3 regions of the Bacillus sp. es.036 genome follow, and region 2 is predicted to be linked to each of the others. Evidence: a T-box and tRNA genes for the amino acid it is inferred to sense, from the RefSeq annotation. Region 2 holds a T-box; the other regions hold tRNA genes.
What was found. A T-box is a leader RNA that pairs with one kind of tRNA and senses whether it is charged. The one in region 2 lies ahead of tyrS (tyrosine--tRNA ligase), so its partner is inferred to be a tRNA-Tyr.
Positions count from the first base shown of each region.

Region 1 (9,929 bases), 1.6 Mb from region 2:
CATTCACATATTCAGGTTGAGTGACTGCATACACAACCGCACGAGCAATATCATCCGCTTGAAGAGCTTTCATTGAAGAGGCACGATCTTTAAACATGTTGAGGACCTCTTCATCCGTAATATGATGAGTTAGTTCAGTTTCAACGGCACCTGGAGAAATATTCGTGACACGTACACCAGTTTTTGATAACTCTTTTTCAAGTCCCATTGAAAGGGCTCTTACGGCATATTTTGTAGCACTATACACGGCACTTGAAGCAAATACTTCATGCCCTGCTACACTTGAGACATTAATAATATGACCACTCTCTTGTTTTAACATATCAGGAAGCGCTGCATGAATGCCGTATAGAACACCTTTAATATTCACGTCCACCATTTGACTCCATTGATCCACCTCATCATTTTTCATAAATGATAGTAGCATCACTCCAGCATTATTGACGACGATGTCAACCTTTCCAAATTCTTGTTTGGCTTGCTCAACGAGTTGCTCCATATCTTCTTTTTTCGTAACATCCGTTTTCACTACAATGGCTTTTCCATTTGATTGATTCGTGATGAAGCTCGCTAAGTCAGTCAGTTTTTCTTCACGACGAGCTGCAAGCACAAGACTTGCTCCTTCATTCGCTAGTTGTTTCGCTATCGCCTCACCAATACCACTGCTAGCTCCAGTTACTATTGCTACTTTCCCATCAAGTTTCATCGATTGATCGCCTCCGCTTAGTTAAAGTTATTCTTATTGACCATAGCACAACTTTCTAAAATGATTGAATGTTCTGCTCAATTAATATGTAAATGCTTCGTTACTGGTGTAAAATGAAGCACGATCTACCTCCATAAGAAGTTTCCTGCTTATACAAAAACGAAACTAACCAACAAAGCATCGACTTTGTTGGTTAGTTTCGTAAAAAAGGTGCATAAACCGTTAATTGATATACCGATATTCCATTAATCGATTAAGAATATGAACTTCTTGCAGGATTTCTTCTCCAATGTTTGTTTCACGAACTTTTTTTCTTTCTAATTCCTTATCTACTAATCGTTTTACTGACAATACATCTGCTCCGTGTAATAAAACTTCTTCTTTAGAATTAAATAATTTATGAGCAACAAGCTGCATGCCGTAAGAATTAAATAATAACGTGTACCCCGCAATACCTGTTGTTGATTGATAAGCTTTCGAGAAACCGCCATCAATGACAATCATCTTGCCATTTGCTTTGATTGGATTTTCTCCATCAATTTCTTTAACAGGCGTGTGTCCATTTATAATATGACCTTGATCTGGATTAAGGTCAAATTCTGCTAGAATCTGGCGACAGATCTCTTCTTCTTCACGCAAATGATAATAGGGATTTTTTCTTTCTTTATGGCTCTTCTTATCACTTATAAAATATCTCTCAAACGTCGTCATTTCTCTCTTACCGAACAGAGAAGAATACTCGCCTGTCCACAAATACCAAACCATATCTGTCGAAAGGTCAGCTGTTTCTTCAGGATGTGCGAAAGCATGGCGTAAATAATTCTCAAAAATATCAAGTAACTCGCGACCGGCATACGTTTTATTTTCGATGATCATTTTTTCCATATTCCCATTCTCATCGAGAGGAATACATCCATGAATTAATAGATTACCATTGTATCTTAGATAAAGACTGCCTTTTTTCATAAGGAAGTTCATATGTCTAGCAAGCTTTTCCGAGTGTTGTACTGAAAACAAAAGCTTGTTGATGACTTCCTCCTCCTCCTCTAATAGCTGGTCAGGTTGATCTGGATTAATGGTTGAAAAACAGGTGTTTTCTAACGGATACGTTTGCCCATGAATCGTAATGGTGTTTTCTTGATAATCAATCTTCTCTAATAAAAGTCTTTCAGACATATTAAAGTAAGATCTTCTTTTGATGATTGGACTCTCGAGTTTAAACTGTATCATCGTGATCGCCTGATGTATTTTCGTGATTTGACATTTTTCATGACTCGTTTGTTTCTCATCAGATTCTCTCTTTGGCGCAAAAGCGGGATTATCATCATAATATTTTTCGGCGAGATTCAGTAAGGGTCTCAGATTTATGCCATAAACATCTTCAATGATTTCCAAATTGTTGTATCTAGCACAAATACGAATAATATTAGCAAGACATACTTTAGATCCTGCAAACGCACCAATCCATAAGACATCGTGGTTTCCCCATTGAATATCTACCGAATGATAGTGAATAAGGGTATCCATAATTTTATCAGGTTCTGGTCCTCGATCGTAGATATCCCCCACAACGTGAAGATGATCCACAACTAGTCTTTGCGTCGTATAGGCAAGCCCGGTGATTAGCTTATCAGCTTGGTTCAGAGAGATAATTTGTTGAAGTATTTTATTATAATAAGGCTCTTTATTCGTAAGATCAGCCGTTTTATAGAGAAGCTCTTCAATGACATAAACAAACTGAGTAGGCAAAGCTTTACGTAATTTGGATCGTGTATATTTGGAAGAGGCATACGAGATGAGCTTTAGCATACGTTCAATCATCACCGTATACCATTCGTATAATTCGTTATCATTACTGAATGAATGTTTAATTAGGTTGATTTTTTCTTCTGGGTAGTAAACGAGCGTGGCAAATTCATTCAACTCATCTTCTGGTAATTCATCTTTAAACAAGTCAGAAATTTTCTCTTTCACTTTACCTGAACCATTTCGTAGCACATGTTGAAAGGCTTGGTACTCCCCATGTAAATCACTAACAAAATGCTCAGTTCCTTTTGGTAGATTTAGGATGGCTTTAAGGTTGATGATTTCAGTGACAACTTTTTCTTCACTATCATATTTTTGGGCAAGTAAATCCAAATGTTTTGTGTTCAAACTGATGTATCCCCTTTCAAATTACTGCAAGGTTTAAGATGAGAACGATTGCAACTAGCCTTACTAGGATTCATTTTTATAAATGTTTCTTTACATTGATAGTAACATATTTTTAAAATACTAGAATAGAGAATAAAGCAGCACTCTACTACCTCGTATGATACGAATGATTACTACACTGAAAGTTTCTCATTTAATGTAAAAGATACAAAAAAGCAGTTCCATTTAGAGTGCACGATTACAATGTGCCTCCTCCAATGAAACTACTTTTAACTTTACTTCTTTTTATTGAACTGTTTTTTCAGCTGCATCAACGGTATGTTTTAATAGCATCGCGATTGTAACTGGGCCCACACCGCCCGGAACAGGTGTAATATAGGACGCTTTCTTAGCTGCCGCTTCATATTCCACATCTCCAACGTTTCCTTTGTTATATCCAGCATCAAGCACAACAGCTCCATCTTTAACCCAGTCACCTTTAATAAATTCCGGCTTGCCCACTGCAGCAATTACGATATCTGCTTGCTGCACATGCGAAGCAAGGTTAGTGGTTCTAGAATGACAAGTTGTTACAGTTGCATTCTGATTTAATAAGAGCGCAGATACTGGTTTTCCTAAAATTGGGCTGCGGCCGATTACAACAGCGTGCTTTCCTTCAGCTTTAATATCATAGTCTTCCATGATTTTCATTATTGCTGCAGGAGTGCAAGATGGATAAGTTCCAAATCCAAGAGCTGTTTGGCCATAGCCAGCACTCGTTACACCATCAACATCTTTCTCGATCGCAATGGTTTCAAAAGCAAGACGTTCATCAATTTGAGATGGAACGGGGTGTTGAAGCAATATACCATGCACAGAAGCATCCTGGTTTAACTCTTCAATTGTCTGTACGAGCGTTTCAGTTGTTGTGTCTTCAGAGAGGTGAATTTTTTTAGAGGTAATTCCTACCCGCTCACACGCATTGCCTTTCATTCTTACATAGGTCTCAGAAGATGGATCATCTCCAACAAGTATCGTCACAAGGCTTGGCGTCACATCCTTTTCTTTAAGAGATGCGACTCTTGTCTTTAACTCTTCTTTTATGCGATTAGCAACTGCTTTACCGTCTAAAATTTTTGTTTCGTTTGTCATATGAACTCCTCCTGAAAATTGGTAAAGAATGAGCTGCCCCATTTCTTCGCCCAGACGACCGGCATTGTACGTCACAGCTCCCCTGTGGTTACTTCCACATTTGTCGCCAGTTACTGCAACGAATCTTTTCTACGGATATAGTAGCATAAAACAGAAAAAAACGAAAGAAAAACGGGACAATAAACTACTAAAAGTGAACAAATTAATTGAATTATAATTAATCGTTCGTATATAACCTCATCGCTCACCTCTAAGAAAAGATGAATTACTTTCGATTTTCCTTATCATTCAGTCCCAAATATTCTTTAAAATAGATGCTCTACTCGTTTGTTGGAAATGACCTCCATGCGCACTTACTCATGTGTATAAGAACAAAAAAACCCTTGAATAGAAATTCTATTCAAGGGTTATTGGTATGCGCCTTAGAGGATTCGAACCTCTGACCCACAGCTTAGAAGGCTGTTGCTCTATCCTACTGAGCTAAAGGCGCATGATATTGAGAAGTGACTCATCTAATCATTAGTATATCATGATTTAAATTATGATGGGAAGTTCGTTCTGACATTCTTCTCGAAAATATGTAATGGAGCGGGTGATGGGGATCGAACCCACGACATCAGCTTGGAAGGCTGAGGTTTTACCACTAAACTACACCCGCAAATGGCTGGGCTAGCTGGATTCGAACCAACGCATGACGGAATCAAAATCCGTTGCCTTACCGCTTGGCTATAGCCCAATCATGGTGGAGGGGGACGGATTCGAACCGCCGAACCCTGAGGGAGCGGATTTACAGTCCGCCGCGTTTAGCCACTTCGCTACCCCTCCATGATGAAATTGAAATATGGTAGCGGCGGAGGGGATCGAACCCCCGACCTCACGGGTATGAACCGTACGCTCTAGCCAGCTGAGCTACACCGCCACTTAAATTATGTATGGTGCGCCCGAGAGAAGTCGAATCCCTAACCTTCTGATCCGTAGTCAGACGCTCTATCCAATTGAGCTACGGGCGCAAAAAATATATGGTGCGGGTGAAGGGACTTGAACCCCCACGTCGTAAGACACTAGATCCTAAGTCTAGCGCGTCTGCCAATTCCGCCACACCCGCATGTGCTGTGCATCAGCGACGTTTAATAATATACCATTAGATCATTTAAAAAGTCAATCGTTATCCTAAAAAAACATAGAAAGTTTTTTACACAAAGAGTGAAAGCGTTGACAGGTCCTTATCCCTTTCATACGATTAGTGGTAGAAAAGGAGCTGTTTCTTATGAGTTTATCACAGTCCATTGAAAATGCTAAAAAATTCGACGAGAAAGATCCACTTGCGAAGTTCCGACGTGAATTTTATTTGAATCCGAACAGGCTATATATGGATGGAAATTCACTTGGTCTTCTTTCAAAAAAAGCTGAATCCTCTCTTCTTCAATCACTAGAAGACTGGAAACACCATGGAATAGACGGCTGGACTGATGGTCAACAACCCTGGTTTTATATGCCTGAAAACCTTGGTGGAATGACTTCTAACTTAATTGGCGCCCATTCTTCTGAAACCATGACAACCGGATCTATAACAACGAACCTTCATCAGATGCTTGCTACATTTTTTAAACCTTCTGGTAAAAAGACGAAAATTCTTGCTGATTCTCTAACATTTCCATCGGATATTTATGCGATTCAAAGTCAATTACAACTTCACGGGTTATCACCAGATACACACCTTATTCAAGTTACAAGTCAAGATGGTAGAACGCTATTGGAAGATGACATTATTGAGGCGATTGATGAGACAGTTGCCCTCATTCTTCTCCCTTCTGTTCTGTATCGAAGTGGTCAATTACTCGATATTGAGAAGTTAACGAAAGCGGCTCATGATAAAGGAGCGATCATCGGATTTGATTTGGCTCACTCAATAGGAGCCATTCCACATAAACTTCATGAATGGAAGGTGGATTTCGCCGTTTGGTGTACATACAAATACTTAAATAGTGGACCTGGTGGAGTTGGCGGCCTTTTCGTTCATAAGGATCACCTGGGAAGACGCCCTGGACTTGCGGGTTGGTTCAGTTCGAAAAAGGACGTGCAATTTGATATGAGTCATACGCTTACTCATGCAGAAACCGCCGGCGCTTATCAAATTGGAACACCTCATATTTTTAGCATGGCCCCATTAATCGGATCGTTAGAATTGATGAATGATGCAGGGATTGAATCGATACGAGCAAAATCACTTTCCCTAACGAGGTATCTAATGGAACTTGTTGAAGAAAACCTGAGGGAAGATGGCTTTGTGATTACCAACCCATTAGAAGATGATCGGCGCGGTGGACATGTTTGTTTGGAGCATGATGAAGCTGCACGTATATGTAAAGCGTTAAAACAAAATGGCGTCATTCCAGATTTTCGTTCTCCAAACGTCATTAGACTCGCACCGATTGCCCTTTATTCATCTTATGTAGACGTCTATTACGTTGTAGAGATTCTTAAAAACATCATGCGCGAAAAGACGTATCAACAATTTTCTAACAAACGAAATGTTATCGCTTAAGTTTGTATATTTCCAAACCTCCCCATTCATACTAAACATGATTAAAATGAAGGAGGGAAACTGGATGAGTCAACTTAATGAACTTGAACTTCAAAACTTACGTCATATGATTGGCGGCCATGAAACACTTGCAAACAAACTTGATTCGTACGCGGAGTCGTGTACCTGCCCACAGCTTAAACAAATGCTACAAAAAGATGCTCAAGATGCACGTCATACACAACAACAACTAATGGGCTTTTTAAGCTAAGGAGGGATCTTATGAACGAAAAAGATATGGTGAACGACTATTTATCAGTGTTAAACAGTAGCTTAAGCAATTACGGAAGCGTGATATCTCAAGCTGATAATCAGCAACTCCGACAGGCTCTTCAACAGATTCGTAATACAGATGAACAAAGACAGTATAACCTTTATCAGTACGCAAAACAGAAAGGATACTACCAACCTGCAGCGCCAGCTCAGGTTAATGAAATTCAACAAGTCAAGAGCCAATTGAGTGGTGCGCAACAACAACAAAACAATCAGCCACCTCAAATGCATTAAGCGGGAGCCGGTGAAAACCGGCTCTATGTCTTTATGCTCATTTTTTCATAATTTTACAAATAGCGTTTCACTCTCCCACTATATGGATAATTAAACTAGTACTACATATAAGGAGTGTTGGCAATGGACGCTATTTTAAATGCAATAACCGAGTTTTCCGCATTCATCTGGGGTTACCCAATGATGATCTTACTTTTAGGCGGCGGATTATTTCTAACAATACGGTTAGGCTTCTTTCAAATCCTATTTTTTCCCCATGCTTTAAAACATACGATCGGTAAAGTATTCAAAAAAGAAAAAGGTGATGGCACCATTTCACCTTTCCAAGCATTTGCTTCAGCGCTCGCATCCACTGCTGGCGCAACGAACATAGTTGGGGTTCCTGTTGCCATCGCTTTCGGTGGACCTGGTGCGATTTTTTGGATGTGGGTCGTTTCCATTATTGGGATGTCAACCAAATTCTCAGAAATTGTGCTCGGCATCAAATATCGTGAAGAAGATAAAAACGGCGTTTATGTTGGTGGCCCTATGTACTACATAAGAAAAGGGTTAGGGTGGAAATTTGCCTCTTCTCTCTTCGCATTTGGATTAATGATTGAAATTATACCTAGTGTCATGGTACAAACAAACTCCATTTCAACACTATCTGAAAGTGCTTTTGGTTTACCTACATGGCTTACTGGCGTTATTTTAATCATTTTGATTACCGCCGTTGTTTTTGGTGGAATTCGAAGAATAGGCGCAGTAGCTGAGAAAATCGTTCCATTTATGGTGCTTACATATATTGCTGGTGCGATCGGCGTCATGATTATTAATATTGAGGAATTCCCGAACGTGATCAGTCTAATTTTCGTCCACGCCTTTCAACCAATCTCTGCGGCAGGTGGATTTGCTGGTGCGGGATTTGCTGCTGCAGTTAGGTGGGGACTGGCTCGAGGACTTTATTCGAACGAAGCCGGGATGGGTACGGCATCAATCGCCCATTCTGCAGCACACACCCCTCATCCATGTAGACAGGGATTATGGGGCATCTTCAGCGTATTTATTGATACAATCGTCCTCTGTACCGTTACAGCATTCACTGTACTTTTGTCAGGAGCTTGGAAAGATGTGAAGCCTTCTAATGCAGCTGATATGGTATCAGATGCATTCTCTGGATTAATGGGACCTACCTGGGGACCGATATTCGTTTCTTCCCTCTTATTGATCTTTGTTATTAGTACGATTGGTGTACTCGTGTTTTACGGTGAAAAACAAGCTGAGTACTTATTTGGGATTCCTTTTTCTCGAGTGATGCGTTTCGTTTATATTCTTTCGATTTTTGTCGGGGCTATTGGTGGCCTTCAATTCGTTTGGGAGCTCGTTGATATTACACTCGCGTTGTTTGTTGTTCCAAACGTGATTGCCATTCTATTCCTTAGTAAGGAAGTAAAAGAACTGACCGACGATTATAAATTCAACTTCTTAAAGCAAGCTCAAACAAAAGATAAAGGCATTAGTTCATAAATTTTTCCTGGGACATTCACCTAATTTAGGTTCTCCTCCGCTCCCGCCTATATCATTTCTAGACGGCAACATACAGTGATAAAGAAAGAGAAATTAAAGGGGGACCTAATACTATGTACCATGCAAACAATGCACCATACGGAAACGAGCCTTATCAGCCGGTAGCTGGAGCTTCATACGGTATGCCTTGTCATCAACCTGCAGGAAATGGATTTGCGCTAATCGTCGTTCTTTTCATCCTGCTTATCATCGTAGGAACTGCTTTTATTAAATGCTAGTCCACTGAGCAAGAACCAATTGGTTCTTGCTTTTTGTATGAGTGGAATTGTTCCAATTTCCATTCGCTGTTATAGTGATAAAGAATGTATGTGGAAAGAAGTGATTTAATGATAACCCTTCTAATTGATATGGACTCTGTCATTTGTGATTTGATGTCAGAATGGCACCGCAGGTATAACGAAGATTATCAAGACAATCTTTCTGTTGAAAACCTTATGTGCTGGCGCTCTGAAGATTATGTAAAAAGCGAATGTGGAAAGAAGATTTATGAGTACCTGGATCAACCTGGTATCTTCCTTCACTTAAACCCTCTTCCAGATGCGATCGAAGTTCTTGAACGACTCTCTTTGAACTATGATGTCCTAATTGTAACTAGCAGCCGTACATATGCTTATACTGAAAAAGAACAGTGGGTTGAGAAAAACCTCCCATTTATCGGTAAAAATAATTTGATTTTCTCTCATCGAAAAGAAATGATTCGTGGTGACTTATTGTTTGATGATGCCCCTCATAATCTAATGGCCTTTAAAAATACTGGCAGAACAGCGATCGCCATGAATTATCCTTATAATGCTAACATTGATGTTCCTCGTGTTAACAATTGGCTAGAGTTTGAGAAATGGCTTGTAACATGGAAGTGAGGGCAAAACTCGTGGACCAAAAAAAAGACCTCTTAATTATCGGGGGAGGACCAGCTGGTATTTCAGCAGCCATATGGGCGAAACGCCTCGGACTAAATCATTTGTTACTTGAAGAAAAGAATGATCTCGGTGGTCAATTAAATACCATCTACAATCAAATTGTCGATTACCCTGGCATGATCGCACCAAACGGTCAATACCTACAGAAAAAACTTACTGAACATGCCCACAAAATAAATTTTGACTATGCTTTAAATTCAGCTGTTACGTCAATTGATTGGAAGAAAAAAATTCTTAAAACAATCGCTGATGATACATATGAATTTCGCTCTTTGCTCATTGCTACAGGATCATCACCTCGAAAACTCCATGTTCCCGGTGAACAGGAAATGATCGATCAGAAAGAAGTATATTCAGCTAC
Region 1 is NZ_PDIZ01000001.1:1,698,764-1,708,692, forward strand. It holds gene ATG70_RS08625 (SDR family oxidoreductase) at 1-706, opposite strand, end outside; gene ATG70_RS08630 (fructose-1,6-bisphosphatase) at 929-2,860, opposite strand; gene ATG70_RS08635 (bifunctional 5,10-methylenetetrahydrofolate dehydrogenase/5,10-methenyltetrahydrofolate cyclohydrolase) at 3,146-3,991, opposite strand; ZMP/ZTP riboswitch at 4,033-4,115, opposite strand; tRNA gene ATG70_RS08640 (tRNA-Arg) at 4,408-4,481, opposite strand; tRNA gene ATG70_RS08645 (tRNA-Gly) at 4,576-4,649, opposite strand; tRNA gene ATG70_RS08650 (tRNA-Gln) at 4,653-4,727, opposite strand; tRNA gene ATG70_RS08655 (tRNA-Tyr) at 4,732-4,816, opposite strand; tRNA gene ATG70_RS08660 (tRNA-Met) at 4,834-4,910, opposite strand; tRNA gene ATG70_RS08665 (tRNA-Arg) at 4,925-5,001, opposite strand; tRNA gene ATG70_RS08670 (tRNA-Leu) at 5,012-5,096, opposite strand; gene kynU (kynureninase) at 5,250-6,536, shown strand; gene ATG70_RS08680 (hypothetical protein) at 6,601-6,786, shown strand; gene ATG70_RS08685 (spore coat protein) at 6,798-7,082, shown strand; gene ATG70_RS08690 (alanine/glycine:cation symporter family protein) at 7,206-8,588, shown strand; gene ATG70_RS22170 (YjcZ family sporulation protein) at 8,771-8,866, shown strand; gene ATG70_RS08700 (5' nucleotidase, NT5C type) at 8,975-9,508, shown strand; gene ATG70_RS08705 (NAD(P)/FAD-dependent oxidoreductase) at 9,520-9,929, shown strand, end outside.
Region 1: it encodes a tRNA-Tyr, which carries the amino acid that the T-box ahead of tyrS (tyrosine--tRNA ligase) is inferred to sense. The anticodon was not compared.

Region 2 (9,929 bases):
TGAGCTAAAACAGCATTCATCCAGTCGATTTCCTCTTGCTCAATTCCCCAGCCCATATAAAGCATCAGATAATCATTGCCATTCTCAGAGATAAGGTCATAGTGTCCCCTGTTATCTTGATAAGACTCACCATAATAATCTCGACCGTTAAAGCGCGACTCTCCAAAATACTTCGAAAAGGCTGTATAGTCACCGGTTTTATTATCAACATCATGGTTACCTGCTAGAACACCGTAACGAATGCCGGCATCATCAAGCACTTTCATACTTGCATCTGCATTGTTCCACTGGTAGACTTTATCCGCTTCATCCACTAAATCTCCGGTATGGAACACGTATTTAATTTTCATTTCTTCTTGCTGATCTTTAATCCACTCAGTTTGCTTTTGATAAATATACGGATAGCTCTCAGAATAATATTGCGTATCGCTCATCCATACAAACGTATAATCATATTGATTACGATTTTCTGGAATTTCGTCTTGAACAAGAACCGTCACTTTTTGGTCTTTCACATAATCTTTGGCCGTGACAGATCCTTCAAGAGTGAAATCTCCTTCTGGTGCGATCTGCTGCACAATCGGATACCAGTTTTCCTGATTATGGTTCCAGGCATACATCGATACTTTTCTTCCTTCTAATGATTTTCCTTTCCAATTAAGAGCAATTCGATCACCATCCTGAACCGCCTCTTCTACCTCAATATCAAAACGGTGATATGGGAATTGAGTTGTTGAATCAGTGGTCATATATTGTTGATCTACTTCTGAAATTAGCTGAATCTCTTTTTCAGTGAATGCTTTCTCCCCTTCTGGTTCAAAAACGCCAGGCGGTTCTGTATCTACTGTGTTCGCATGGACGCTAATATTTTTATCTCCAGCGGAATATTGATAGCCTTTATAAAAATCAACGTCTAACTTATCATTTGTTGGATCTTCCACAAGTACTTTTAGCTTTGGGTTTCCTGTTACATTTCCTTCTCCATTCTCTGGTGAAATGACTTCAGGTTTTTCAGGCTGTTCTTCTACTACTGTAAATGGAACCTTTTCTTCTGCTTTGTTTCCAGCTACATCATATCCTGTAAATACCGCAACGTGCTCACCAGCCTCTAGTTCAACAGAAGATGTCTCATAAGGCAATTCGATTGTTTCTCCATCAAGCGTTGCGGTTAGCTCTTCCATCCCTGATGTTTTATCAACAAGCTGTGCATCAATCGTAAACTTCCCTTTATATTCTTTTGTTTCTATCGTTGGGAGGATCGTTGGAGCTGTATTATCAACAAGAACTGTTTTTTCCATGCTCCCTTTCTTAGGATCGCGAACCTGAATGGTATGCAAACCGTCCCTTGTCTTTCTTGTATCCCACTGGTAAGCAAGAGAAGAAAAGAGGTCTTCTGAAAGAGTAAAGTTAAAATCGATAACTGGAGCAGCTCCTCCCCCGTCTCCAATTGTAAGTTCCTGTTCTGGATTCATATAAGCTTCGTCTTGAATCATTGTGCCATCACTCATGACAAGTCGAATATTCTTGACATAGAAATCATCACGGTTTTCTTCTGAATTGTCGTCAAATGGTGATACTTTCGTTCCAGAACGAATGCTAATCGTATTTTGGTTCATGTGAAGAAAACAAATCTCTTTTTCAAAAATGGCGTGACGATGGGAGAAGAAGCGCTTCTTATTTTTGATGATACAATCAATCGCTACATGACGCTATCGGTTCCGATCCAATCCAGTCAGCTTGAAATAGCATTTAATCGAACGGCCTCCTTCACTGGCTGTTCAATCTCAATCTTTTTTACCTCACTTTTGATACGGTTCGTTCCATCAGATACTTCCGTATAATACTCAATTCCATTTCTACCAATTAAATCGGGTGAATAAATGGTGTAATGCTTTAAACGTGTTTGTTGGCTCTTCCCCATCGATTTTTAGAAGGAGATCATCTGGTGTTGCTCCATCTGCCGCACCTTTTATGATTTCCTTTCCAGAGAGAATATCGCCATCTTTTACGATGATAGAATGTATCGTCAAAGTCTTCTTTTAAATACACTTTGCGGAAGTTCTCTTCACTCTCATGCTTATAGAAAAGTGCTACTGTCTTCACAAGATGATTATCCTCGGCATCAAAGATTAGTTCGATATTTTCTGTTTGCTTCATTTTCTCAAAATCATGTAGCGCTTCAATAGAAGGGGGTTCGCTATCTTCTTCTACCTTGATTAAATCAGCGGGTACCTGACCTGGTAACACATTACCTGGAGAAGCTGGCTCAGTAGCACTGCTGATTTTCCTTAATATTTGTGTACCATCTGTTGGATACGTATAAAGAATCCCTTTATTTGCAGCGGTATCATCAATGCCGACCTGATCGTTATAATTACCAATCGAAATCTCTTTCCCCGTATTCGTTGCAACAAGGATTCCTCGGGAACTGCTATTCGACATCCCATTCGATTCTACTTTTACAATGGATTCATTTTCAACTAGCGCTGATCCGTAATTCTTGTTAAAATCAGCAACCGTTTCGTTTTGATTTGCTGAATTGATAATCCAAAAAACCATTGATTGACCTGAAGGAATGGTGACATCTTCTTTTTGAGGTGACCAAATCAAATCTGCTTCCGGGCCATCCATCGGGTACCGATACTGGATTTTATAATCCTTGAAGTTAATTGCTTGATCTGTCGTATTGTAAACCTCGATAAATTCATACCCATCCGCTCCGTTAACATTCGTTGAATCAGGAACAACTTCTGTAACGAGTAACTCTGGCAATTTCCCTGAATCAATTTCCGGACGATCAACGTTAATTTGATACTCTTCAGAAGTCACTGAGTGCTTGCCATCATTCGCTTCAATCGTATAGACAATTTTATTAGACCAAAGCTTTTTAGATGGAATAACGGCTGTATACACATCTCCCTCTTCAATCTCCATAGGAATGGAGACTGGTTCCATCTCTTCATCCTGACGATAGAATAATACGGCAGATTGCACCCCAGTATCGTCTTTTATTTCCGCGGAAATTGTCACATCTTGATTTCCAGTTGGTTGAGGAACTTCATGAGTGATTACCGGCGGCTCATTTTTTAAGGCTTCTTCTATTTTTATTGTAAACGGCTCACCGGAATGAATAGGATGGTTCTTTGTATATCGAGCTGTTTCAACCTTTATGTAGTAAGTCATTTCCTTTGAAAAAGCAAAATTCTCTTTGGAGATGATGCCTTCGTAGACTCCTCCATAAGGTTCTGAAGGATCTTCTACTTTCTTCATTTGAAGTTCAACAGGTACTTCTAATTGAGATGCCTGATAAACAATCGAAACTTGTTGCAATTCGGTTTCCGCTGTTATTCCAGCAGTAATCGTCATATCTTCATTTGCACTTTGCGTTGTCAGTGCATCATGAGTAATAGCAACATTCGATAATGGTTGAGGACTAAGTGGAACCTGGGACTCCTCAACACTTCCTGGTGTTGGCGCTTGTTTTGCTTGATAAACGACCATCTCTTTATCACCAGTAGGATATTGATAATGGACGCTCAAATCCTCAGCTGCCTGATCACCAGTATAACTGGCATGAAGCATTTCATTCCCCTTTCCATCTAAGAGAACAACCCCTCGATTACCTCCGTTTGAAAAACCACTAAATTCTTCTCCACCAAGACTAATCACATGATCTTGAAGGTCGCTCACTCCATAGTGATTTTCAAAATCAACAATCGTTTTGCCGCTTTTGTTATACCATAACACCTTTGTTTCGCTTGGAGCGATGACGGCTGGTTCGACAGTCAGTTTTTTGTCTTGATCGCTTCCATCTGTATAGCGATAAAGGAATTCGTAATCGTTTAAATAAAGTGGCTGATTGGTATTATTGTAAAGCTCCACATACTCATAATCTTCCGCCCCTTTAATATTCGGTGATATTTCTGTAATAAGAAGCGGATAGAACCCACCTTCCTCTGCTTGTGCTGCGGTTTCAATGATCGTTGAAAACATCATCGAAAGTAACATGCATCCAATCATTCCTACACTGACTAATTTAAAACCTTTATTCCTTTTCATTTCATCCCCCTAATTCATTCATAGTGGCCCCCACTCTTATAGTAGAGTTGAACTATTAATGGCTTATTTACAAATTGTAAAATTAGGATAAATTTTCCGAATCTATTTACTTTTTGAATTCCTTATGTAAAATTGAAAGTTAGTATCCAAAAGGAGGGAATAAACCAATTGATTAGACGATTAACAGAAAAAGACCATCACCAATGCCTTTCCTTACTAACGCCGCATGCAGCTGAAAATTTGTTTATACTAGGAGACATTGAAGCCTACGGATATGATCAACCATTCCAAAAGCTGTGGGGAGATTTCTCTGAGGACGGAACATTACGAGCTGTTCTATTAAAATATGAAAGAAACTATATCCCCTTTGCTCCTGCCGAATTTGATGCGGAAGGTTTTGCACAGGTGATTTCAAATGATACATCCTTCTTGATGATGTCAGGTCTAAAGCGAGTAACCAATCACATTCAGCCACACATCTCACACTCCCCTCATTCAAGTCGGGAACTGTTCTATGCAAAGTGTGAAAGCGTGGAGCAGCTTTCCCTAAAGAACATAGAAGAAGTGAAAAAAGCAGATTTAAATGATCTAAATAAAATTCATTCCCTACATAATAAGATTGATGAGTTTGATGCCACCGAAACCGTAGAGGAAAAACAACGTAATCAAGAGAAAGGCTTATCGAGAACCTACTATATTGAAAGGGACGGCCAGCCTGTATCAGCCGCCTCTACAGCAGCAGAAAACTCTCAATCCGCCATGGTTGTGGGCGTGTGCACTTTACCAGACTATAAACGGAACGGTTATGCTACAACATGTACGAGTAAGTTATGTTTCGAGGTTCTACACGAAGGGAAAGTGCTTTGTCTTTTCTATGATAATCCTGACGCAGGTAAGATTTATAAACGGATAGGATTTCAGGATATTGAGAAATGGATGATGATTCATTTTCAAACCGGCACACCTATGATTTAAAGAAAACGCTCCCTCTCCAAGCGAACCGTTTTCTTCTTGTTAGGGGTTAACCTTTTTTCTCATCCCTTGCTTAATTCCCTATGACAAGCTAGGAGTTAAACCATTTTGTCATGAGCTAGTCACATGTCTATCTAATATCCACTTGAGATCACCGCCTAACTTTCTTACTATTAAAGTGTTGATCGAGTTTACAAGATTCGATTTTTGGTCATACTGTAAACTTAGAAAATCGTTTAGTGGATAATGAAAGGAAGAATGAAATGAAAAAATTAGGATCGTTGGTTTCTATTCTTAGTGTGGCGATTATTTTAGCGGCATGCGGACAGGATAATGCGAATGAAACTGAAAACAATTCGACAGCAGAAGAAACGCAGGTGGAAACGCTTGATGTTGCACTTGATACTCCTGAAAAAGTAGAAAAAGGAGAAAAGGTTACATTCTCTGCCACGGTTACGCAAGGAGAAGAAAAGGTAGACGATGCAGATGAAGTGATATTTGAAGTATGGAAAGAAGGATCCAAAGAAGAGAGCGAAATGATCGAAGCTTCTCATGATGGCGATGGCGTGTATTCGGCTGAAAAGCAACTCGATAAGGCTGGAAAACATTTTGTTCAATCTCATGTGACAGCTCGCGATCTACATACGATGCCGAAAAATGAAATCATTGTCGGTTCTGAAGAAGAAGCTGACTCTGCAAGTCACGAACACGCGCACGAACATGAAAGCGCTGTATCCATTCATATGATGAAGCCAGAAGAAATGAAAGCAAATAAAGAGGTCTCCCTAATGGCACACCTGCAAAAAGACGATGCCCCTTTAACAGGTGCTGACGTTCGTTATGAAATTTCGAAAGTGGATGAAGAAAAAGCTAAGTGGGTTGACGCAGAAGAAATGAAAGATAGCGAATACGAAGCCACAACTTCTTTTAAAGAAGCTGGTAATTACACGGTTACCATTCATGTAGAGAATGACGAAGGACTTCATGAACATACAGAAGAAAACTTGACAATCACAGAATAACGATAAGGCTCTCCCTTTAACTTCGAAGGGAGAGCCTTTTATTAGTTTAATTTGATCTTCTTAAATTTTCGTTTTCCTACTTGAACCACGAGTCCATCCTCAAGTGTCACGTCCTCGTTAACATTTGTGACTTTGGTCTCATTCAATTTAATGCCACCATTTTTCACCATTCGTCTCGCTTCACTCGTTGAGGGTAGCATGTCGAGCGAAACAACTAGATTCGGCACTGAGATCGAGCGCTCACCTTCCCATAGGACTTCCTCAATATCGGTTGGCAGCTGTTTTTGTTGAAATACTTGTTGAAATTGCGCTTCCGCATCTTGAGAAGCTGTTTCTCCATGAAACATGCGTACTATGGTTTTGGCGAGATTCATTTTCGCCGTTCTAGGGTGAATGTGATCTTGTTCAATTTGCTGTCGAACCGCTAGCTTTTCATCAAGAGATAAGTCCGTAATGAGTTCCGTATACTTTATAACTAGCTCATCCGGAATGGACATCGCTTTGCCATACATTTCGGATGGCTTCTCTGTAATGCCGATGTAGTTCCCTTTTGATTTAGACATTTTCTCAATTCCATCTAACCCTTCAAGCAGCGGCATCATTAACACAACTTGCTTCTCTTTCCCAAACTGCTCCTGTAGGTGACGCCCCATGAGAACGTTGAAATATTGATCGTTTCCACCGAGTTCGATATCACTTTCTAAATGAACAGAGTCATAGCCTTGCATGAGTGGGTAAAAGAATTCATGAAGAGAAACAGGTTTATTCGCCTTCATTCGATTTTCAAAGTCGTCACGTTCAAGTAGACGAGCAACTGTAATTTTTCCGGCGAGTTCAATTACATCTTCAAATTTTAATTCAGAAAGCCACTTTGAATTATAGTGAAGCTCTACCTTGCTTTGATCCAAAACTTTTCCAAACTGCTCAAGGTAAGTCTTTGCATTTCGTTCCACTTCTTCGTCAGTAAGCTGCACTCTTGCCGTAGACTTTCCTGTCGGGTCACCAATTTTTCCGGTGAAATCTCCAATAATCAGTTGGATAATGTGACCATTTTCTTGAAACTGTCTTAATTTATTTAACACAACGGTGTGTCCAATATGAACATCGGGCGCTGAAGGATCAAGACCCAATTTAACTTTAAGCGGCTTATTTTTTAGAAGTGAAGTAGCGATTTTCTCCTTAAGCTCCTCTCCAGGAATGACTTGACTCGTTCCATGGGTATAGACCGCATATTGCCTTTCCATTTCCTTTCTTTGTTCTGCTGATAAGTGATCCATGATGCTGTTCATTCCTGTCGACCTCCTAAAAAATAATTTTTATAATATTAAAAGCCACGCCCCTATAATAAATAGGGACGTGGCTTAACACGCGATACCACCCTGATTGAAGAAATAAATTCTTCCGGCTCGATTTGGATAACGGTTCTTCCGTTCCTGACTAGTAAGATCACTCCGTTCGTCAAGAAAGCTCTGAGGGGTAATTCACGGCTATGCTGTACCAGTTCACACCACCCACTGGTTCTCTGTCACTACTGATCATAACGCGCTACTGCTTCCTCTTCACAGCTTTTGATTATTCCGATACATCAATTTCTCATTACTTTATCTTCTTTTACTTTGGTTGTCAATTCATCTATTCGAGTAATAGACTACTTTCCTAAAAAGAAAGCCGCCGTGCATGACAGCCTTTCTCCTTTTACTTATGATTCAGTTCTTTCAAAACGACTGTTGAAAGAATCTCAATAAATTCATCCTGTGCGTTCGGCATTTCAGGTCGATAGTAGTTTGCGCCAATTTCATCGGTCACAACTTTACATTCGTAGTCATTATCGAACAATACTTCTAGATGATCAGCGACAAAACCGACTGGTGCATAAACGAACGAAGTAAAACCTTGCTTTTCGTGAAGATCTCTCGTTAAATCCTGTACGTCAGGACCGATCCATGGATCAGGTGTGTTTCCTTCACTTTGCCAACCGATTGCCACGTTTTTCACGCCAGACTCTTCAACGATGAGGTCGGCTGTTTCTTTCAATTGATCAGGGTAAGGGTCTCCATTTGCGATGATTTTCTCAGGTAAGCTATGGGCAGAAACAATTAGTACTGCTTTTTCACGCTCTTGGTCAGACATGTCGTCAAAGATAGCTTTTATTCTTTTTGCCCAATAGGAGATAAACTTTGGCTCATCATACCAGCTTTCTACCGAATGAATAACCGGCCCTCCGATTTTCTCCGCTTCTTGTTTAGCTCGTCCATTGTATGATTTGATGCTAAATGTTGAGAAATGAGGAGCGAGGACGATGCTAACCGCTTCTTCAATTCCATCATTGTGCATCTCTTGAACAGCATCTTCAACAAAAGGTTCAATATGCTTTAATCCGATATATAGCTTAAATTCAATTTCATCTTGAACCTTATTAAGATGAGCTTCTAGCCCTTTCGCCTGGTCTTCTGTTATTTTCGCAAGTGGCGAAATGCCACCAATGGCTTTGTAACGATCTTGGAGGTCTTTTAATTGTTCATCAGACGGCTTACGACCACGTCGTATATGTGTGTAATACCGTTCAATATCCTCTTCTTTATACGGTGTTCCATACGCCATTACGAGTAATCCCATTGTTTTTTTAGCCATGAATGTGTTCCCCTCTCGTCCAGTTATTAATTAAACACACTATCTTTTTGTAATCATTATCATCTAGATATCAGTATACCTTTTTTTCTCCCCTGAATCAAAGGAATCTGATCTTAAATTCGCAACGTTTTGTGTCATACTCATTGAACCAAATCTTTATGTAGATTGCCACTTCCGATGCGCTTCCTTCACTAGTATAGCGGACATCGTGCGTTCTGTCTTTCTCTTCTTCTACTTCAATCTCAAGCCTGCCCACCAACGATTGTTTTCATACTGCTGTGAAGTAGCGCGGTAGTGAAGCGGGGGTCAGGTACGTACCTGACCCCCTACCGCCACTCAAAAGAAAAAGCTGCGCACATTCGCGCAGCTCTTATCCTTATTTCTCCATAGCACCATTATGTTTTGAAACCACTTCACGTAAATCTGTATCATCTGATTCATCTGTTTCAAATGCTAACAAATAGCGAAACTCTCGATCTGCCTTCCCAGAAGGGTCTGCATTTTCTTCTTGTTTACCTGTAGGCGTTTCGTTTGAGAAGAACAAATCGTTGTTCGCTCCAGCCGGTGTAGCTGTTCCCTGTCCTGGAATAGGTGCATCAATGTTAAGCTTTTTATCTTCTGGAATATGTTCAACTGACAATTGACTTACCGAATAAGTCTGCAAATCAGCTTTTGCACTTTCTGCATCGTTCTCTGTTGTAAAATAGGCTTGTAATGATTTACTCATGTCAATCCAACTCCTTTTTGATGATCTCATAAAAAGGGTTTCCCGATTCTCATCCGTTCTAATCATCGTGATGGCATTTAATGCTGCTTAGCGACGATCACCATTGAAACAAAAACGGTACTAATCAGCATGGCAGCTAACACATTCAGCACCGTTACTGCACTGATATCCACAATGTTGAATTGAAGAAGAGAAAGAAACACCATGATATACCCAAGCACAGCAAAATAGGAATAAAACATCCCTTTCTCTCGAATCATGCGACTTCGCTCATCTTTCGCCTTAAATTGCGGCTGAAGGTAACTTAAGCAAAAACCCATGATGGACATTGATATCAGCATATAACTGGCAGGAATCGGTTCATTACCTGTACCAATCCCAACGCTCAGTAGTAATAAAGCATTTAAAGCAAAAAAGACGCCAAAAACAAGATACGCTTTATTGATTGCCACACCTACTCCCCCTCTGAATCTAAATAAAAAATCTCCTCCACAATCGTTCCAAACAATTTCGCCATT
Region 2 is NZ_PDIZ01000001.1:57,580-67,508, reverse strand. It holds gene ATG70_RS00340 (metallophosphoesterase) at 1-1,616, opposite strand, end outside; gene ATG70_RS22095 (hypothetical protein) at 1,617-1,841, shown strand; gene ATG70_RS00330 (lamin tail domain-containing protein) at 1,939-4,059, opposite strand; gene ATG70_RS00325 (GNAT family N-acetyltransferase) at 4,228-5,034, shown strand; gene ATG70_RS00320 (FixH family protein) at 5,295-6,053, shown strand; gene tyrS (tyrosine--tRNA ligase) at 6,095-7,342, opposite strand; T-box leader at 7,401-7,625, opposite strand; gene hemH (ferrochelatase) at 7,749-8,684, opposite strand; gene ATG70_RS00305 (hypothetical protein) at 9,061-9,411, opposite strand; gene ATG70_RS00300 (permease) at 9,489-9,863, opposite strand; gene ATG70_RS00295 (helix-turn-helix transcriptional regulator) at 9,866-9,929, opposite strand, start outside.

Region 3 (9,929 bases), on a different contig from region 2:
AGACTGTGGCTGAAGAACGTCGTTCGTGTTTGACGTTGAGGCATCAGGCATGGCAACAATCGTATAAAGCATAAGAGCGAGAAGAAAAGAGATGATTTTGACAAACCAGTTACTCGTCAATAATTTATCCATTACTTTTTCCCCCTCCAATTACTGAAACGGTTGGAAGACTCGGTTTTTGATACGGACGGGTTTAATTCTGCATTCAGCAGATCACGCAAAGCCTCTTCTGATAAATTTCGATGTAGCTCTCCATTCTTTGTCAGGGAGATACTACCCGTTTCTTCAGAAACAACAAGTGTTAAGCTATCTGTAACTTCACTTATACCTAGTGCTGCCCTATGCCTAGTTCCAAGCTCCTTAGAAATAAAAGGGCTTTCTGATAAGGGCAAATAGCAGGCGGCAGCTAGAATTTCATCTTTTTTCAAAATCACTGCACCATCATGAAGAGGGGTATTAGGAATAAAAATGTTAATTAAAAGCTCCGAAGTCAGTTTAGCATTCATAGGAATTCCTGTCTCTACATAATCGTTCAGTCCAGTTTCACGCTCAATTGAGAGCAAAGCACCGATTCTTCGCTTCGCCATGTAGGATGAGGACTTAATGATCGCTTCAACCATTTTATTTGTTTCTTCCTCTTCTACTGCCGAACGAGCAAACAGCCGACCACGTCCTAATTGTTCAAGTGCCCTTCGAAGCTCTGGTTGGAAAATAATAATAATGGCAAGAAGTCCATAGAGCACGACTCGCTCCAAAATCCAATGCAAAGTATTTAGTTCGAAAAAGCTACTTAAAAACCAGGCTGCAATAATGACGGTTATTCCCTTTAGAAGCTGAACGGCCTTCGTGCCGCGAATAAGCATAATAATTTTATATATCACATACGTAACGAGTAAAATATCAATAATCTCAGTTATGTAATCAAGTACATTTACATTTCCGACAGGCAGCACGGCTCTTCCTCCAAACATATTGTATTTAGCCTGAAGTTCACTTCAAATGCATCGCTAAAATACATTTGTAACTTTTTAATTATATCATATTTTTGACAACTTCAAAAAAGCAACTACCTACTCACTAAATCGCTCTCCTCGTTCAATAAGGATGCCATATACGTTTGAAAGAATTACCTCCATAAAAAAAGTAAATCGCCTATTAGACGATTTACTTTTTTTCTTCTTCACTAGAAAAAAGATTACCCACATCTTGTAAAAGGTTTTTAATTTGATACCAAGTCCAGTCTAGAATATGGTCTACTTCTTCAATCTCACCGGTTACCTGTCCTGCAGAGGCCATGTACTGTTCTCCGTTAATGACAAGCACATCCCCTTTAACTTGACCTTCTATTTCAAGGTTGCGATTTTTTACTGTTAAATCGCCCTCAACCACTTCACCTTCAGGCACAATAACTGTATTTGTATCCTGCTCAAATCTTAAATTCCCAGAAAGAGCAGACAATTGATCCTCACTCGTCCACGATGAATAAACGGATCCTGCCATCAAAACAAGGAATAGGACAGCAGCAGTTACAAATGGATGTGATTTCATCCAGCGTTTCATCCAAACAGTACGCTTTTCCTGAGGTAGCTGCTCCATTACCTTTGATGTAAAACCATCGGGCGCCTTCATAGAAGGCGAGCTGAGGAGAAACGATTCCGTTTTTTTCAATTCTTCATAATGCTCTTTGCAATCATCACATGTTTGCAAGTGATCAAATAGCTCGCGACGCTGTTCATTCGTAGCTTCTTCATCAAGTACTTCATGCATGAGCACAATTATTTCTGCAGGGCATTTCATAGCTTCTCCCCCTTTCTCACTGCTCCCGAAGTTTCTTCCTAAGTGTTTCTCTCCCACGATGAATACGGGTTTTGACTGTACCTACTGGCAAATCGAGAATTTCACTAATCTCCTTGAGCGATAGTTCTTGGATATACTTTAACGTTATAGCACTTCGATATTTAGCTGGCAAGCTTAAAATTGCCTGATGGATCCCTTCTTGCGCCTCCAAAGACACCACTTCTTCTTCAGGTAATGGCTCATCTGTCGAAATTTGAGAATACATCGTTAACCCTTCTGTACCTGATACTTCAGCATCAAGGTAATAATCCGGTTTCTTTTTACGCATTCGATCAATCGATAAGTTTGTGGCGATCCGGTATAACCAGGTAGAAAATTTCCGGTCGATCTGATAGCGATCGATATTCGTATATGCACGAATAAACGCCTCCTGAGCCACATCCTCAGCCTCCTGCCTGTTTCCTAGCATTCGATAGGTGAGAGCAAAGACTCGATCTTTATAGAGCTCTACCAGCTCCCCAAATGCATTATGATCCCCTTTTCTTACTTTTAGTACGATTCGCTTTACTATCGCGTCCATATTTTCTCAACCCCCGCTGATTCCTGCGGCTATTATAGTTACGTATCAGGAAAAACAAAGTTTCATTATTTCAAAAAAAAATCATATTATCCTTTCTTATTCTATCACGTTTGAATTGGTCTTTATAACGGAAATACATAATTTTCTAGCAAAAACGGTTTATCTTTTATGCAATTTGGGTAATAAGGGTATAAATTATTGAAAGGGTGGTTCGACTCATGGAAAGGGTGAATCGAAAGATAAGCTTTCAAATCGGATCGGAAAAAGACCTTTTATTAAAAGAAATTGAAGCTTCACGTAATAAAATGAATTTGTTAGCACGAAACAAGCCACTTAGCTCTAATGAAATTATAGAAATTAGCACTTATCTTGATTATCTTTTAAACGAATACGATCAGCGTCGAAATAAAAAAACCGCTGCTTTCTAATGAAGAAAGCAGCGGTTTTCTATGTTATTTTAATTTTTCTCCGAATAAAGACCCCATTAATGCAACAGCCACTGTAGCCGTTTTATTTTTTTCATCCAAAATAGGGTTCACTTCAACAAATTCTGCTGATGTTAGAATATTGGCTTCTGCAAGCATTTCCATCGCAAGGTGGCTCTCACGATAGCTGATTCCTCCAAGCACTGGCGTTCCTACTCCAGGTGCATCGTGTGGATCAAGTCCATCGAGATCAAGACTTAAATGCACACCATCTGCATCCTTCGATACATACTCAATCGCTTCTTCCATTACTTTTGTCATACCCATTCGATCAATTTCATGCATTGTATAAACTTTAATGCCCTTTTCTTTAATAAGTTCTCGCTCTCCTTCATCAAGTGAACGAGCGCCGATAATCACAATATTCTCAGGCTTAATCTTAGGAGAGTATCCTGAAATTCCAGTTAAAGAATCATCGCCAATTCCTAGACTTACAGCAAGTGGCATACCGTGTATATTTCCAGATGGTGACGTTTCTGAGTTGTTTAAATCTCCATGGGCGTCATACCAGATAACCCCTAAATTATCGTAATTACGCGCAACTCCCGCAAGAGTTCCGATTGCAATACTATGATCTCCTCCAAACACTAACGGAAAACGCTTTCGATTTACGACATCATTAACAACGTTAGAAAGCTTCTCACTAGCATCAGCCACTTCTTTTAAGTTCTTCAGCTGATGATCTTGATCCTCAGGTCGCTTTTCTGGTCTACCAATTTCAATATCTCCAAGATCTTCAATATCATAATTCAATTTTGTTAACCGTTCGACTATTCCTGCATATCGAATGGCACTTGGTCCCATATCGACACCGCGTCTCATTTGCCCAAGATCCATTGGTACACCGATAATTGAAAGTTCATGATTCATTATGTAGTCCTCCTCGTATCCTAGTCTAGCTCTATTTTACCCAGATCTCGACAAATGACTCAACCTGACATAAAATACGAATAAATATTCATACAATTACGTAAATTGGACCTTTTTACGGATAAATATAAGTGGAAGAATAAATAACTGTAAGGAGATCATGTAAAAGTTAAACTTGAAGGTAACAGGAAAACTTGGAATAGAACGAAATGGAGGATGTGAAGCATTTTAAACATAAAAAAAACCCTAAACATGGTTTAAGGAAATTGGTGGAGCCTAGCGGGATCGAACCGCTGACCTCCTGCGTGCAAGGCAGGCGCTCTCCCAGCTGAGCTAAGGCCCCATTTGGAGCGGGTGATGGGGATCGAACCCACGACATCAGCTTGGAAGGCTGAGGTTTTACCACTAAACTACACCCGCATATAAAGTTTGGAGCGGAAGACGGGATTCGAACCCGCGACCCCCACCTTGGCAAGGTGATGTTCTACCACTGAACTACTTCCGCATATGGTGAGCCATGAAGGACTCGAACCTTCGACCCTCTGATTAAAAGTCAGATGCTCTACCAACTGAGCTAATGGCTCTTACTGGTGGAGGGGGACGGATTCGAACCGCCGAACCCTGAGGGAGCGGATTTACAGTCCGCCGCGTTTAGCCACTTCGCTACCCCTCCACAAGTGAGAAAAAAATGGTGCCGGCCAGAGGACTTGAACCCCCAACCTACTGATTACAAGTCAGTTGCTCTACCAATTGAGCTAGGCCGGCGAAGAATTTTGAGAAAATCAATCTAACTTACAAATAAAAAACAGTGCACTCGATTGAGTACTCCTGAAAGTAAGTTAATTATTATTAGAAAAATGGTGGAGGATGACGGGCTCGAACCGCCGACCCTCTGCTTGTAAGGCAGATGCTCTCCCAGCTGAGCTAATCCTCCACAGAGCAAAAATTAATATTGGTGACCCGTACGGGATTCGAACCCGTGTTACCGCCGTGAAAGGGCGGTGTCTTAACCGCTTGACCAACGGGCCATGTCCTGGAGCTTCCAACCGGATTCGAACCGATGACCCCTTCCTTACCATGGAAGTGCTCTACCTGCTGAGCTATGGAAGCATAATGGCTCCACAGGTAGGATTCGAACCTACGACCGATCGGTTAACAGCCGATTGCTCTACCACTGAGCTACTGTGGAATATTGGTCAGCCTGGCAAAGTCCTACTCTTGCAGGGGGAGATCCCCCAACTACCATCGGCGCTGAAGAGCTTAACTTCCGTGTTCGGCATGGGAACGGGTGTGACCTCTTCGCCATCATTACCAGACTAATCAATGGTTGATCCACTAGAAAGTGTTTAACCAAGGACAAGATATATCTTACTATATTTCTTTGTAAAGATCAAGAAAAATATTATTCCCTGAAAACTAGATAGCACGCACAACGTATTCCAATAATATCAAGTTTAGTGAGACATGCTCACATCACTTTTGTTTTAGGTTAAGCCCTCGATCGATTAGTATTCGTCAGCTCCACGTGTTGCCACGCTTCCACCCCGAACCTATCTACCTCATCATCTCTAAGGGATCTTACCAGCTTAATGCTGTGGGAAATCTCATCTCGAGGGGGGCTTCATGCTTAGATGCTTTCAGCACTTATCCCTTCCACACGTAGCTACCCAGCTATGCTCCTGGCGGAACAACTGGTACACCAGCGGTGTGTCCATCCCGGTCCTCTCGTACTAAGGACAGCTCCTCTCAAATTTCCTGCGCCCGCGACGGATAGGGACCGAACTGTCTCACGACGTTCTGAACCCAGCTCGCGTACCGCTTTAATGGGCGAACAGCCCAACCCTTGGGACCTACTTCAGCCCCAGGATGCGATGAGCCGACATCGAGGTGCCAAACCTCCCCGTCGATGTGGACTCTTGGGGGAGATAAGCCTGTTATCCCCAGGGTAGCTTTTATCCGTTGAGCGATGGCCCTTCCATGCGGAACCACCGGATCACTAAGCCCGACTTTCGTCCCTGCTCGACTTGTAGGTCTCGCAGTCAAGCTCCCTTGTGCCTTTACACTCTGCGAATGATTTCCAACCATTCTGAGGGAACCTTTGGGCGCCTCCGTTACACTTTAGGAGGCGACCGCCCCAGTCAAACTGCCCACCTGACACTGTCTCCGCACCGGATCACGGTGCTGGGTTAGAATGTCAGTACAGCCAGGGTAGTATCCCACCGACGCCTCCATCGAACCTGGCGGTCCGACTTCTATGGCTCCTACCTATCCTGTACAAGCTGTACCAAAATCCAATATCAGGCTACAGTAAAGCTCCATGGGGTCTTTCCGTCCTGTCGCGGGTAACCTGCATCTTCACAGGTACTATAATTTCACCGGGTCTCTCGTTGAGACAGTATCCAAGTCGTTGCACCTTTCGTGCGGGTCGGAACTTACCCGACAAGGAATTTCGCTACCTTAGGACCGTTATAGTTACGGCCGCCGTTTACTGGGGCTTCGATTCAGAGCTTCTCCCGTAAGGGATAACCCCTCCTCTTAACCTTCCAGCACCGGGCAGGTGTCAGCCCCTATACTTCGCCTTACGGCTTTGCAGAGACCTGTGTTTTTGCTAAACAGTCGCTTGGATCTTTTCACTGCGGCTCCCCTGGGCTATTAACCCGAGGAAGCACCCCTTCTCCCGAAGTTACGGGGTCATTTTGCCGAGTTCCTTAACGAGAGTTCTCCCGATCGTCTTAGGATTCTCTCCTCGCCTACCTGTGTCGGTTTGCGGTACGGGCACCTCTTTCCTCACTAGAGGCTTTTCTTGGCAGCGTAGAATCAAGGACTTCGGTACTAAATTTCCCTCGCCATCACGACTCAGCCTTCACGGTGAACGGATTTACCTATTCACCAGCCTAATCGCTTGGACGCGCATTTCCAGCAGCGCGCTCTCCCTATCTTTCTGCGTCCCCCCGTCGTTCAAACGGAAAGGAGGTGGTACAGGAATATCAACCTGTTATCCATCGCCTACGCCTTTCGGCCTCGGCTTAGGTCCCGACTAACCCTGAGCGGACGAGCCTTCCTCAGGAAACCTTGGGCTTTCGACGGACAAGATTCTCACTTGTCTTTCGCTACTCATACCGGCATTCTCACTTCTAAGCGCTCCACCAGTCCTTTCGGTCTGACTTCACAGCCCTTAGAACGCTCTCCTACCATTGTCGTAAGACAATCCACAGCTTCGGTGATACGTTTAGCCCCGGTACATTTTCGGCGCAGCGTCACTCGACCAGTGAGCTATTACGCACTCTTTAAATGATGGCTGCTTCTAAGCCAACATCCTGGTTGTCTAAGCAACGCCACATCCTTTTCCACTTAACGTATACTTTGGGACCTTAGCTGGTGGTCTGGGCTGTTTCCCTCTCGACTACGGATCTTATCACTCGCAGTCTGACTCCCGCGGATAAATCGTTGGCATTCGGAGTTTGACTGGATTCGGTAATCCGGTAAGGACCCCTAGTCCAATCAGTGCTCTACCTCCAAGATTCTTGCCGCGAGGCTAGCCCTAAAGCTATTTCGGAGAGAACCAGCTATCTCCAGGTTCGATTGGCATTTCACCGCTACCCACACCTCATCCCCGCATTTTTCAACATGCGTGGGTTCGGGCCTCCATTCAGTGTTACCTGAACTTCACCCTGGACATGGGTAGATCACCTGGTTTCGGGTCTACGACCACGTACTATTTCGCCCTATTCAGACTCGCTTTCGCTGCGGCTCCGCCTTATCAGCTTAACCTTGCACGGGATCGTAACTCGCCGGTTCATTCTACAAAAGGCACGCTGTCACCCATTAACGGGCTCCAACTAGTTGTAGGCACACGGTTTCAGGTTCTCTTTCACTCCCCTTCCGGGGTGCTTTTCACCTTTCCCTCACGGTACTGGTTCACTATCGGTCACTAGAGAGTATTTAGCCTTGGGAGATGGTCCTCCCAGATTCCGACGGGGTTTCACGTGTCCCGCCGTACTCAGGATCCGTCTCGGAGGGCAGCGGATTTTGACTACAGGATTGTTACCTTCTGTGATGGACCTTTCCAGGTCGCTTCGTCTATCCGTGCCTTTGTAACTCCAAAGAGACGTCCTACAACCCCAGAGGGCAAGCCCTCTGGTTTGGGCTGATTCCGTTTCGCTCGCCGCTACTCAGGAAATCGCATTTGCTTTCTCTTCCTCCGGGTAATGAGATGTTTCAGTTCCCCGGGTCTGCCTTCCATTCCCTATGTATTCAGAAATGGATACCATCCTATTAAAGATGGTGGGTTCCCCCATTCGGAAATCTCCGGATCAAAGCGTACTTACAGCTCCCCGAAGCATATCGGTGTTCGTCCCGTCCTTCTTAGGCTTCTAGTGCCAAGGCATCCACCGTGCGCCCTTAGTAGCTTAACCTTCGATTTGTTAGGCATTACTGCCATAACGCATCAGTTATTACTAAGTTATTGCATAAAAAATAATTATTGGATGTCGTTGTTTATGCTATCTAGTTTTCAAGGAACAAGGCTACTACTTGAATCCACTTCTATGCTGCCTTGCACCGAGGAAGCCAACATCGTTAGCGTTACTCGAAGACGCAGGTGCACATCTGTTTCATCATATAAGCCACGTTTTGAAAGAAGTAATCATTCTTTCAAAACTAAACGAAACGCTCATGTAAGGTTGGTAACGTAAGTTACCTTCGTAATTCTCCATAGAAAGGAGGTGATCCAGCCGCACCTTCCGATACGGCTACCTTGTTACGACTTCACCCCAATCATTTGTCCCACCTTCGGCGGCTGGCTCCATAAAGGTTACCCCACCGACTTCGGGTGTTACAAACTCTCGTGGTGTGACGGGCGGTGTGTACAAGGCCCGGGAACGTATTCACCGCGGCATGCTGATCCGCGATTACTAGCAATTCCGGCTTCATGCAGGCGAGTTGCAGCCTGCAATCCGAACTGAGAACGGCTTTATGGGATTTGCTTCACCTCGCGGTGTTGCTGCCCTTTGTACCGTCCATTGTAGCACGTGTGTAGCCCAGGTCATAAGGGGCATGATGATTTGACGTCATCCCCACCTTCCTCCGGTTTGTCACCGGCAGTCACCTTAGAGTGCCCAACTAAATGCTGGCAACTAAGATCAAGGGTTGCGCTCGTTGCGGGACTTAACCCAACATCTCACGACACGAGCTGACGACAACCATGCACCACCTGTCACTCTGTCCCCCGAAGGGGAACGTCCTGTCTCCAGGATTGTCAGAGGATGTCAAGACCTGGTAAGGTTCTTCGCGTTGCTTCGAATTAAACCACATGCTCCACTGCTTGTGCGGGCCCCCGTCAATTCCTTTGAGTTTCAACCTTGCGGTCGTACTCCCCAGGCGGAGTGCTTAATGTGTTAACTTCAGCACTGAGGGTGGAACCCCCCAACACCTAGCACTCATCGTTTACGGCGTGGACTACCAGGGTATCTAATCCTGTTTGCTCCCCACGCTTTCGCGCCTCAGCGTCAGTTACAGACCAGAGAGCCGCCTTCGCCACTGGTGTTCCTCCACATATCTACGCATTTCACCGCTACACGTGGAATTCCACTCTCCTCTTCTGCACTCAAGTCCTCCAGTTTCCAATGACCCTCCACGGTTGAGCCGTGGGCTTTCACATCAGACTTAAAAGACCGCCTGCGCGCGCTTTACGCCCAATAATTCCGGACAACGCTTGCCACCTACGTATTACCGCGGCTGCTGGCACGTAGTTAGCCGTGGCTTTCTGGTTAGGTACCGTCAAGGTACCGCCCTATTCGAACGGTACTTGTTCTTCCCTAACAACAGAGCTTTACGACCCGAAGGCCTTCGTCACTCACGCGGCGTTGCTCCGTCAGACTTTCGTCCATTGCGGAAGATTCCCTACTGCTGCCTCCCGTAGGAGTCTGGGCCGTGTCTCAGTCCCAGTGTGGCCGATCACCCTCTCAGGTCGGCTACGCATCGTCGCCTTGGTAAGCCATTACCTTACCAACTAGCTAATGCGCCGCGGGCCCATCCTGCAGTGTTAGCTCAGAAAGCCAACTTTCAACATTGCACCATGCGGTGCGATGTATTACCCGGTATTAGCTCCGGTTTCCCGGAGTTATCCCAGTCTGCAGGGCAGGTTGCCCACGTGTTACTCACCCGTCCGCCGCTAAGATCAGGGAGCAAGCTCCCAT
Region 3 is NZ_PDIZ01000003.1:56,378-66,306, reverse strand. It holds gene ATG70_RS19070 (CdaR family protein) at 1-132, opposite strand, end outside; gene cdaA (diadenylate cyclase CdaA) at 132-950, opposite strand; gene ATG70_RS19060 (anti-sigma factor family protein) at 1,165-1,797, opposite strand; gene sigW (RNA polymerase sigma factor SigW) at 1,814-2,377, opposite strand; gene ATG70_RS19050 (aspartyl-phosphate phosphatase Spo0E family protein) at 2,596-2,805, shown strand; gene rocF (arginase) at 2,830-3,732, opposite strand; tRNA gene ATG70_RS19040 (tRNA-Ala) at 4,000-4,075, opposite strand; tRNA gene ATG70_RS19035 (tRNA-Gly) at 4,079-4,152, opposite strand; tRNA gene ATG70_RS19030 (tRNA-Gly) at 4,163-4,237, opposite strand; tRNA gene ATG70_RS19025 (tRNA-Lys) at 4,241-4,316, opposite strand; tRNA gene ATG70_RS19020 (tRNA-Tyr) at 4,321-4,405, opposite strand; tRNA gene ATG70_RS19015 (tRNA-Thr) at 4,422-4,497, opposite strand; tRNA gene ATG70_RS19010 (tRNA-Val) at 4,591-4,666, opposite strand; tRNA gene ATG70_RS19005 (tRNA-Glu) at 4,686-4,760, opposite strand; tRNA gene ATG70_RS19000 (tRNA-Thr) at 4,767-4,842, opposite strand; tRNA gene ATG70_RS18995 (tRNA-Asn) at 4,847-4,921, opposite strand; rRNA gene rrf (5S ribosomal RNA) at 4,932-5,048, opposite strand; rRNA gene ATG70_RS18985 (23S ribosomal RNA) at 5,218-8,147, opposite strand; rRNA gene ATG70_RS18980 (16S ribosomal RNA) at 8,450-9,929, opposite strand, start outside.
Region 3: it encodes a tRNA-Tyr, which carries the amino acid that the T-box ahead of tyrS (tyrosine--tRNA ligase) is inferred to sense. The anticodon was not compared.